Regions from separate parts of the Streptomyces sp. NPDC030021 genome, predicted to be linked through region 2. Evidence: riboswitches for the same ligand, from Rfam matches in the RefSeq annotation. Region 2 holds a riboswitch; each other region holds the start of a gene.
What was found. Region 2 has a riboswitch for guanidine ahead of ACZ4YL_RS03610 (DMT family transporter). Riboswitches for the same ligand answer to the same signal wherever they lie in the genome.

Region 1 (3,195 bases), on a different contig from region 2:
TGGCTCGCGCATCGCCTGGCCGAGACCCGCTACACACCTGCTGTTCCCGCGTTGCGCGAACTGTTCACTCGGCAACGGCAATTCCTTACCACCGCAGGGCAGAACCTGCTCGAGATCGGGACGCCGGAAGCCCTTGAGGCCGCAGCCTCGCCCCTGTCGCTGGAGGGTGTCCCGATCAACGAGTACGACCGTCACGATCGCCAGACGATCGCGATCGATGCCCTGCTGCGCGCCGGCCCCTCGCGCGCCTTTGACGTCCTGGCGCCCCTGTTCGAGGAGCAGGTGCTCCGTTCCGGCGACAACCGGAGCGAGTCCGCCAGGACCGTACTCGAAAAGCTCACGCCCGCGCAGGCAACGGCCGAACCGCGCTGGATCGAACGATCCCTGATGGCCGCGCAAGACCGCGAGCTCGGCGCGACGGCGCGAGCGCTCCTCGACCAGCTCGACCAGCTCGACCCCAAGATCGTGAACCAGGCCGCGGGGCGCATGAAGAAGCGCAAGCGGAAGGCGACGGCCACGAGCACCGTGAAGCCATTTACGGGCGATCTCATCGAGCGCTATCGCGCCGGCGAGCACGAGCGGGTGTGGGAGGAACTGGCTGCGCTTGACCGGAGACCACCGAAGGCGCCCGCCGCGCAGGCCGCCGAGGCCGTCGCGATGGAGACGATGGAGCGGGTGCGGTGCGGCTTGGAGGCTGTCGTTGAAACGCTGCGCGCCGAGGCGTACCCCTTCCACGAGAAGGCGCGCGCCCTCGTCCCGCCCCCGCTCGACGCACTCCGGTCCGTGAAGAGGTTGGAGAGGCTCACGGGCGGACGCCTGCCGCTCTCGCTGCGCGCCTTCTATCTCGTGGTCGGCTCCGTGGACCTGTCGGGCAGTGAGGACAGGTTCCGCCACGACCCGAGGAGGCACGGCCCGGAGCCGAAGAGGAACGAGATCGTCGATGTACCGGAGAAGTACCCGTTCATGTACCTCTCGCATTTCGATCCCCTCGTCGTCCTTCCCCTCGAAGAGGCTGTCGCCGAGGCGGAGAGGTGGGCCCACGAGGAGAGGGAACGGGTCGGCATGAATGCGCCCCTGGACCTGACGATCAGCCCTGGTCCGTCGTTCAAGGCGAACCCCCGCGACGCGCAGCCGGAACCGGTCGACACCGTTCGCCTCCCCGGACCCTTCGCGGACGTGGAGCTTCACAGCGGGCGCGGTGGGACCGTCCCGTTCGTTGCACACCTGCGGGACTGCCTGGCATGGGGCGGATTTCCTGGCCTGGCCGGCACGACCATCCGGCCACAGGCCGCTCTGGATGCGCTCGCGCAATCCGTCGTCCCCTTCTGACCACATCGAGAGCCGGTCACGCGACCCATGGGAACCGATCTACCGTGCCGCCATTCCTTTCGGACGCTTTCCTGCTGCGTCAGTCTTCATTTGTTCGGTCAAGGTGCAGCTGCGCAAGACATCCGCGGCGAAGTCGTGGAGCCATCGCTGCACGGAATCACCTTCCGAAGGGCAGCTCTTACTCCATATGAGAGCGCTCCACCTGCTTGAGCGGAAAGCCGCGCCGCCGCGCAATCAGCGATCTGGAGAGGGACGAGGAGCAGCAAGACGGACCTGCCTTCCGGACATCCGGTCGGTAGGGAGCGCGAGCACTCAGGAGATCGGCGCCGAAGGCCAAGGCCCGCAACAGAGCCGTAGATCGATCTCGTGGTAGCGTCGCGGCGGAGGCTCTCAGGTGCCCACCCCGGACGAGATGTGCGCCGTACCCGGCCCGCCAAGACGACGCACTCAGGAGGCGTCATGGCTGTAGGTACATCCTTCGTCGATTTCGACAGCCCGGCTTACGGGCCTCGCGAGTTGGACGTCCGGTGGATCCACGGCTCACCATCGTCCAAGCACAACACCGACCCGGACATCCAGGTCTATGAGTACGACGAGCACACGGTCATCCTGCGGCAGAACATGGCGATCAACTACGAAGCGCCGTTCCTGTTCCTGCTGTTCGGCAACGACCGGGCAGTACTGATCGATACCGGGGCCACAGCGTCAAGTGAGTTCTTCCCCTTGCGTCTGGTGGTGGACCAGCTCGTCGACGGCTGGCTCGCCCGCCACCCCCGCCAGGAGTACCACCTGCTGGTGCTGCACACACACGCCCACGGCGACCACATCGCGGGCGACGGCCAGTTCGCCGACCTCCCCGACACCACAGTGGTCTCAGCAGAGCTCCCCACGGCCTGGAAGTATTTCGGATTCGACGAGAACCCCACCGCCACGGTGAGCGTCGATCTGGGAGGCCGCAGGCTCGAATGCCTGGCCACCCCCGGGCACCACGAGGCCGCCGTCACGTTCTACGACCCGTGGACCGGGTTCCTGCTCACCGGCGACACGGTCTATCCGGGCCGCCTCTACATCCAGGACCGGAACGCCTTCACCCGGACCATCGACCGCCTGATCGAGTTCTGCGAACGCAGACCGGTCACCCACGTCATGGGCTGTCACATCGAGATGACCACCGAACCGGGCGTGGACTACCCGGTCCGCACCACCTACCAGCCCCACGAACCCCCACTGCAGATGACCGCCGGCCACCTTCACGAAATCCGCGCCGCGCTCGACGAGATCGGCAACCGGCCCCGCCGACTCGCCTTCCCTCTCTTCGTCCTCTGCCCAGACGACTGAGCCGCGCTCAAAGCCAAGACGGTACGAGGGCCTGCGCATGAGTAGTAGTTGCTCACGCGCCACGACGCAGCTGACCGGTTGACTGGCCGCAGCAGGCCGGCCGGCCGGCTGTCGGTGTGGCGGGAGGCATGCTCCCAGGCGCGCACGGCAACGACGCATGCGAGGGCAGTAATGAACAACGGGGACATGAGCGCACATCCACAGTGGAAGGTTCCCGGTTACACCCATGGCAGGGAATTGGGCACCGGTGCCTGCGGGAGGGTCGTCGAAGCTCTGGACGAGGCTTCCGGTGCCCCGGTGGCGATCAAGTATCTGACGCATGGCGCGCGCACCGCCTTCCGCGCCGAGGCCCAACTGCTGATGGGCTTGCGGTCGCCGTACGTGGTACGAATCGACGACTACGTCGAGCACCCCGAAGGCGCCGCGATCGTCATGGAGTTGGTGGACGGCGTCTCACTCAGGACGCTGCTGCGCCAGGAGGGCCCCACGGGACCTGAGGCGGCCCTCACCGTGCTCAAGGGATCGTTG
Region 2 (3,195 bases):
TCTCCGGGGCACGCCGGGTCTTCGGCCGCCTGGCGGGCGAGGGCCGTTCGAAGTGGGAGGTGTCTATGCCGAACGCCTTGACGCGCCTGCTGATGTGCGTGTGGTGGCCACCCACGACTTCAAGGCCGAGGTGTCGCAGAACTTGGCACATGTTCGTCGAATCGGCGACAGCCGCGGCCAGGATCTCCCTCGTCCACTTGACGGCTTCCGCTCGCTCGAAGTGGGACGTGTCCACGCCCAGCTTCCGCATGCGGTCGTGCAGATAGCGCCGCGAGCCGCTCTTCGGGTCGACCCCCAGCTTCTCCAGCGCCTCCGACAGCGTGCGCGACGTGCGCGCCGCCTCCGCGAGGCGTTCCTTCGTGTACTGACTGATCGGCACCCCGGCCCCCTCCGTTCCGGCCACGCGTTCGTGGCCTCGCACGGATCAACGAACCGATATGCGGGTAGTTACGTCCGATAAGCGGAGCGGCCCGCACCGGTGGGGTGCGGGCCGCTTGCGGTGGGGAGGGCGGGGTCAGAGGCCCAGGTCTTTGATGATCTTGGCTACGTGGCCCGTGGCCTTGACGTTGTAGAAGGCGTGCTCGACCTTGCCCTCCTCGTCGACGACCACCGTGGAGCGGATGACCCCGGTGACCGTCTTGCCGTACAGCTTCTTCTCGCCGTACGCGCCGTACGCCGTCAGCGTCTCCTTCTCCGGGTCGCTGACCAGGGTGACCTTCAGGTCCTCCTTCTCGCGGAACTTCGCCAGCTTCTCCGGCTTGTCCGGGGACACGCCGATGACGTCGTAGCCGTGTCCCGTCAGGAAGGACAGGTTGTCCGTGAAGTCGCAGGCCTGCTTCGTGCAGCCCGGGGTCAGCGCGGACGGGTAGAAATAGACGATCACCTTGCGGCCCTTGTGGTCGGCGAGCGAGACCTCGTTGCCGTCCGCATCGGGCAGGGTGAAGGCGGGGGCGGTGTCGCCCGGCTGGAGTCGCTCGCTCATCGTGACACTCTCCTCGGGAGGGGATCGGTATGCCCATGAGACTAAGCTGACAGACTGTTCATGGTGGACTACGCCCCACACGACCACGACGACGACGGAGGCAGCGCGGTGCCGGAAGCCAGGACCCCCGCACAGATCGAGGCGGACATCGTCCGCCGCCGTGAGCAGCTCGCCGAGACGCTCGACGAGATCGGCGTGCGCATGCACCCGAAGACGATCATCGGGGACGCGAAGGCACGGGTCGCCTCGACCGTCGACCAGACCGCCGGGCGGGCCTTCGCCACGGTGAACCGGATGGTGACGGATCTGCGGGACGGTCTGCGCCATGACGACGGGGCTCCGCGCGTGGGCCGGATCGTGCCCGTCGCGCTGGTCGCGGTGAGCCTGGTCGGGCTGCTCGTGGTGTCGGCGCGCCGCAAGCGCGGATGACCCTGAGCGGTACGGGACGGGCGCGGGCAGGTAGGTTCGGGGCGTGAGCGAGAACACCACCCACGACAAGCTGCCCATTCGCATGCTGCATGACCGCGTGCTCGTGAAGTCCGATCTGCCGGAGGGCGAGCGGCGCTCGGGCGGCGGCATCCTGATTCCCGCGACGGCCGCGGTGGGCAAGCGGCTGGCCTGGGCCGAGGTGGTCGCGGTCGGGCAGAACGTCCGGACGGTCGAGCCCGGTGACCGGGTGCTGTACGACCCGGAGGACCGTGCCGAGGTCGAGGTGCGGGGTGCGACGTACGTGCTGATGCGCGAGCGGGACCTGCACGCCGTGGCCGCGGAGCGGCTGGAGGGGTCGGAGGACTCCACCGGGCTGTACCTGTAGGTCTGAGAAGGGGCTGGTGGCGCAGGTCACCGGCCCTTTTCGCTGCCCTTTGCTACGGTGGAGGAGAACCCGACGAGACGCGCCGTACCGGGTACGACAAGACGACGCACCCCGTATCGCTCGATGTCTCGGAGGTGCCGTCATGGCATGGGTTCTTCTTCTCGTCGCCGGTCTGCTCGAAGTCGGCTGGTCGATCGGCATGAAGTTCACCGAAGGTTTCACCCGGCTGTGGCCCAGTGTGTTCACGGGTGCCGGGATCGTCGCGAGCATGGTGCTGCTGTCGTACGCCGCGAAGACGCTGCCCATCGGTACGGCGTACGGGGTGTGGGTGGGCATCGGCGCGGCCGGCGCGGCCGTGCTCGGTATGGCGGTGCTGGGTGAGCCCGTCACCGCCGCCCGGATCTTCTTCATCTGTCTGCTGCTGGTCGCCGTGGTGGGGCTGAAGGCGACCTCCGGTCACTGACCGGAGGTCTGTCCCGGTTACTCCAGGAACGCCGACGGCGGGCGGAGGCCGTCCGCCGGGCCTCCGTCGCCGCCTTGTGCGCTGCCCTGGGTGCCGCCTTGCGTGTTGCCTTGTGTGCCCTGGGTGGTGCCGCCCTGGTCGCCGCCCTGGGTGGTGCCGCCGTTGTCCTGGCCGCCGTTGTCCTGGCCTCCGTTCACCGGGCCGCCGTTGTCCTGTCCGCCCTGGTTCTGGCCGCCGTTGTTCTGTCCGCCCTGGTTGCGGCCGCCCGTGGAGTTCGACGGGGAGGGCCGGGTGGGGCGTTCGGGGGCGCTGGGCGAGGGTTCTCCGGGGGTTTCCTGCGGTGGGTTGGATTCCGGGCTGGGCGGCGGCGGGGGCTGGGCTGCGCCGGGCTGGAGTTCCAGGTCGAAGTCGACGGGGTCGGTGCCTTCCAGGGCGGTCTTGGTGTAGGCGGCCCAGATCCGGGCGGGGTAGCCGCCGCCGCCGATGCGGGCCTCGCCGAGGGCGTCGTAGAGGGATTCCAGGGTTCCGGTGTCCGGGTCCTGGCCCATCATCGAGATCACGGTGACCAGGTCCGGGGTGTAGGCCGCGAACCAGGCCGAGCGGTCGAGTTCGCCGGTGCCGGTCTTGCCCGCGGCGGGGTGGCCGGCGGCGAGGGCGGCCGTACCGGTGCCGTTGTCCACGACGCTGACCAGCATGGACGTGGTGGTGTCGGCGGCTTCGCGGCTGATGGCCTGGGTGGGGGTGCGCTGGGGGAGGCTGATGGTGTCGCCGCCCTTGGTGATCTTCTCCAGGAAGGTGTAGGGGGTGCGGCGGCCGTGGTCGGCGAGGGTGGCGTAGGCCTGGGTCATGTCCAGGACGCTGGCCTGCAGGGTGCCGAGGGCCATGGCCGGGCCGGGTACGAAGTTGGGGGTGTTCTCGGGGATGCCGAGGTCGATG
Region 3 (3,195 bases), on a different contig from region 2:
TCTGGCGGGAGCGGTCCGCGAGGCCGCCGCCTGGGCGGCCGGCGCGGTGGACTACACGTACCGCCGCCCGTCGCGCCGGACACCCGCGCTCGGCGGCCGGGTGGTGCTTCCCAGTCTGCGCAGGCCGCTGCCGCGGGTGGCCGTCGTCCTCGACACCTCGGGATCGATGGGCCCGGACGACCTCGCGGCCGCCCTCGCCGAAGTCACCGGCGTCCTGCGGGAGGTGGGCGTCGGCGGGAACCGGGTCGCCGTCCTCGCGTGCGACGCCGACGTGCATGCCGTGACCCGGGTGCGCAGTGCCGGCGAGGTGACCCTGGCCGGTGGCGGGGGCACGGACATGCGGGTCGGCATCGGCGCGGCCCTGGCCCTGCCCGACCGGCCGAACGTCGTGGTCGTGCTGACCGACGGGTACACGCCGTGGCCGGACGAGACACCGTCGTGCCGCTTGATCGCCGCCCTGATCGGCAACTCCCCGCCCGCGCCCCCGTCCTGGGTGGAGACGGTACGCGTCGACCCGGCCACGTGATCCCGGCCGGGATACGCCTACGAACGACACCCGCCATCCTGCCGACCCCGGTGGGACGAGGCACCAAGTGCCGTGCTGTTGGTGGTTCTTGCCCGTGCGGCGCCGGCGGGGAAGGTCCCGGTTCCCCGCCGGTGGCGGACGGCCGTCGCTCGTGCCGCGCCAATGCCCGCACGCACGGCTGATGTTGCCGGATCGGCATCGCCGACGCGACCCTCGACGACACGCCTTGTCACCCTCCGTGTTTAACCGTCCGCGAATCGGTAACAAAATGTAGTGACAGGCAGTCAATACTCGACGAAAGGCAGGACCATGAACCTTGTCAACGTGCTCATCCTCGTCGCGGTCCTCGCACTTGTCGGCCTGCTGATCGCGGCCCCCAGCGCCACCGTGCGGCGCAACCCGTTCCCGGGCCGCCGGCAGCGAGCCGACCGCCACCGCCGCTCGGGCGCTCCGAGGTCGACCCGGGTACCCGGTCAGCGGGGCATCCAGCACCACGCGCCCTGACCCCGGGCCGGCGGCCGGGTCGGTGGTGGGTGAGGTACTTCACCGCGGGGGTGGCCCCGGATCGCGGAGCGCGTTGCTAGATTGTCCGGCGGCCGGTCCACGGCCCCGGACGAGATGCGCCGTACCCGGTTACGCACGACGACGCGCGAGGTGCCGCACGAGCGGCGCCGTCCGCTGTCCGCACCCGGGCAGCGTCCTCGTCGAGCAAGATGGGCCGTACGCCATGACCGTGCCACTCACCCGCAGCCTGTACCGGACGACCGCGCACGCCGCCGGAGGACGTACCGGATCCGTCCGCACGGACGACGGACGCCTGGACGTCCGCCTCGCCCCGCCGCGCAAGAAGGTGCCCGGCACCACCAACCCCGAGCAGCTGTTCGCGGCCGGTTTCGCCGCCTGCTTCACCTCCGCGCTCGCGGAGGTCGCCGCCGAGTTCGGGGCGGACGCCTCCACCGCGCGCGTGGCCTGCGAGGTCCAGCTCGGCACCACGGACACGCCCGCGGGCTACGGCCTCGCGGTGGCGCTCACCGTCAGCCTGCCCGGGTGGCGTGCGGCGGACCTCCAGCCCCTGCTGCACCGGGCGGACGCGGTCTGCCCGTACTCGCAGGCCGTACGCGGCAACGTACCGCTGACGCTCCTGGCCGTGGACGAGCCCGCCGAGGCCACCGAGCCTGCCGCCGATGACCGCGCCTGAGCCCGGGCCGGCCGGGCACGTCACGGACGGCCCCGGCGTCCCGGTGCCCGAGCGCGGTGCCTGGCTTCGGCGCGGCATCAGCCGCAACGGCGGACCCCTCGTCGAGGACCGCGAAGTGGTGTGGCTGCAGGCCGGGTCGTACTACGCCGACAGCCGTGGCTTCGCCGGTACGACGTCCTTCGACGGCTCCCAGGTGCACTTCCACCACCTCACGGGCGAGCCCGGCGAAGACGCCGGCACCTTCCGGTGGGACGGTGCGGACCTCGTCGAGCGGGGCACCAACCCGGACGGCAGCACCTTCCTGGAGATCTGGACCCCGCTGCCCGCCGCCGACGGCGCCTGCGGCTCCTGGTCCGGACCGGACCACCACGTGGTGCGCGTCGGCCGCCACGTGGTGCATGTCGATTCCCGTGCCGGTACGTACTGGCGGCTGTAGCCCTGGGTGGCCCGGGGCGGCGGCGCACCGTCAGGGCAGGAGACCGGCCGGGAGGTATTCCGCGTACTCCGAGGCCGGCCGCCCGGTGGCCTGGCGCACCAGGTCCTCGATGGGGTCGGCCGCCTCCTCCGGCGCGGGCGTGCCGAGGCGGTCGGCGACGTCCTTGCGGAGGGTCGGGAGCAGTGCGTAGAGGTGGTCGCCGGGGCAGGAGGTGGCGTTGAAGTCGCGGTGGCCGTAGATCTCCGACGCGGGCAGGCCGTACTGGTCGCAGATGTGGGCGCACAGGTCGGCCAGGGCCGCGTACTGGGCCTCGGGCGGGTCCTGCGAGGTGTACGTGCCCTCGTTCTCGATGCCGATCGACACGGTGTTCTGGCCGACGCAGTGCGCCGCCCGCACCTGGCGGGTGCCGGTGCGCAGCTCCGCGAGGCTGTGGTGACGTCCTTCCAGCACGAAGGCCCCGCGGCTGATGGTGAAGTGCTGACCTGTGTCGATCCAGCCCTGCGCGTCCATGTGGTACGTCTGGATCGCGCGGGCGAGGGCGAAGGCGCGCTGCTTCGAGTAGTCCGTCACGTTCGCCGTCGCCGTGTGGTGGACGATGATCCGCTCCGGGCGGTTGTCCAGGACGACGACGGGTTCGGACGCCGCCCGCGCACCCCAGGCGGCGCAGCCGATGATGTCAGGGGTGGCGGCGGAGTACGCCCGCCCGGCCGCGGCGAGCGGCAGTGCCGTGGCGGCGGCGAGGGCGAAGGCTCCCGTGAGGACCGACCGGCGGCTGTACGGGGCGGTGGCGCGCGCGGGCGGCTGGTGCAGTGCGGAGAAGGTCATGCGGCGCCATTGAAGGGGACTCCACCTCCACCGGTCGCGCAGACACACCGCCCAACCCCCCGGAGTGTCCCCGACCGGCCGTAACCGGCGGTCACCCGCGGCCGGCGCACGGAGCCGGCTTCGCCACCGACAGGGGCTCGGCGATGTCCTCCGGCGAGCGCGCCGCTGCTCCCTCGGCTGGCCCGGACACGACCGCCTGCCCCGCCTGGT

Region 1: linked by a shared signal. The riboswitch ahead of ACZ4YL_RS39340 (MBL fold metallo-hydrolase) and the one ahead of ACZ4YL_RS03610 (DMT family transporter) in region 2 are both predicted to bind guanidine.
Region 3: linked by a shared signal. The riboswitch ahead of ACZ4YL_RS11190 (Ohr family peroxiredoxin) and the one ahead of ACZ4YL_RS03610 (DMT family transporter) in region 2 are both predicted to bind guanidine.

Annotation. Positions count from the first base shown of each region.
Region 1 is NZ_JBVIAH010000035.1:43,291-46,485, forward strand. It holds gene ACZ4YL_RS39335 (hypothetical protein) at 1-1,329, shown strand, start outside; guanidine-III (ykkC-III) riboswitch at 1,710-1,777, shown strand; gene ACZ4YL_RS39340 (MBL fold metallo-hydrolase) at 1,789-2,667, shown strand; gene ACZ4YL_RS39345 (serine/threonine-protein kinase) at 2,716-3,195, shown strand, end outside.
Region 2 is NZ_JBVIAH010000002.1:116,991-120,185, forward strand. It holds gene ACZ4YL_RS03590 (HNH endonuclease signature motif containing protein) at 1-379, opposite strand, end outside; gene bcp (thioredoxin-dependent thiol peroxidase) at 515-982, opposite strand; gene ACZ4YL_RS03600 (DUF3618 domain-containing protein) at 1,091-1,411, shown strand; gene ACZ4YL_RS03605 (GroES family chaperonin) at 1,455-1,796, shown strand; guanidine-III (ykkC-III) riboswitch at 1,838-1,907, shown strand; gene ACZ4YL_RS03610 (DMT family transporter) at 1,939-2,259, shown strand; gene ACZ4YL_RS03615 (transglycosylase domain-containing protein) at 2,277-3,195, opposite strand, start outside.
Region 3 is NZ_JBVIAH010000004.1:507,388-510,582, forward strand. It holds gene ACZ4YL_RS11180 (vWA domain-containing protein) at 1-526, shown strand, start outside; gene ACZ4YL_RS11185 (hypothetical protein) at 836-1,030, shown strand; guanidine-III (ykkC-III) riboswitch at 1,116-1,178, shown strand; gene ACZ4YL_RS11190 (Ohr family peroxiredoxin) at 1,254-1,724, shown strand; gene ACZ4YL_RS11195 (hypothetical protein) at 1,711-2,160, shown strand; gene ACZ4YL_RS11200 (peptidoglycan recognition protein family protein) at 2,191-2,985, opposite strand.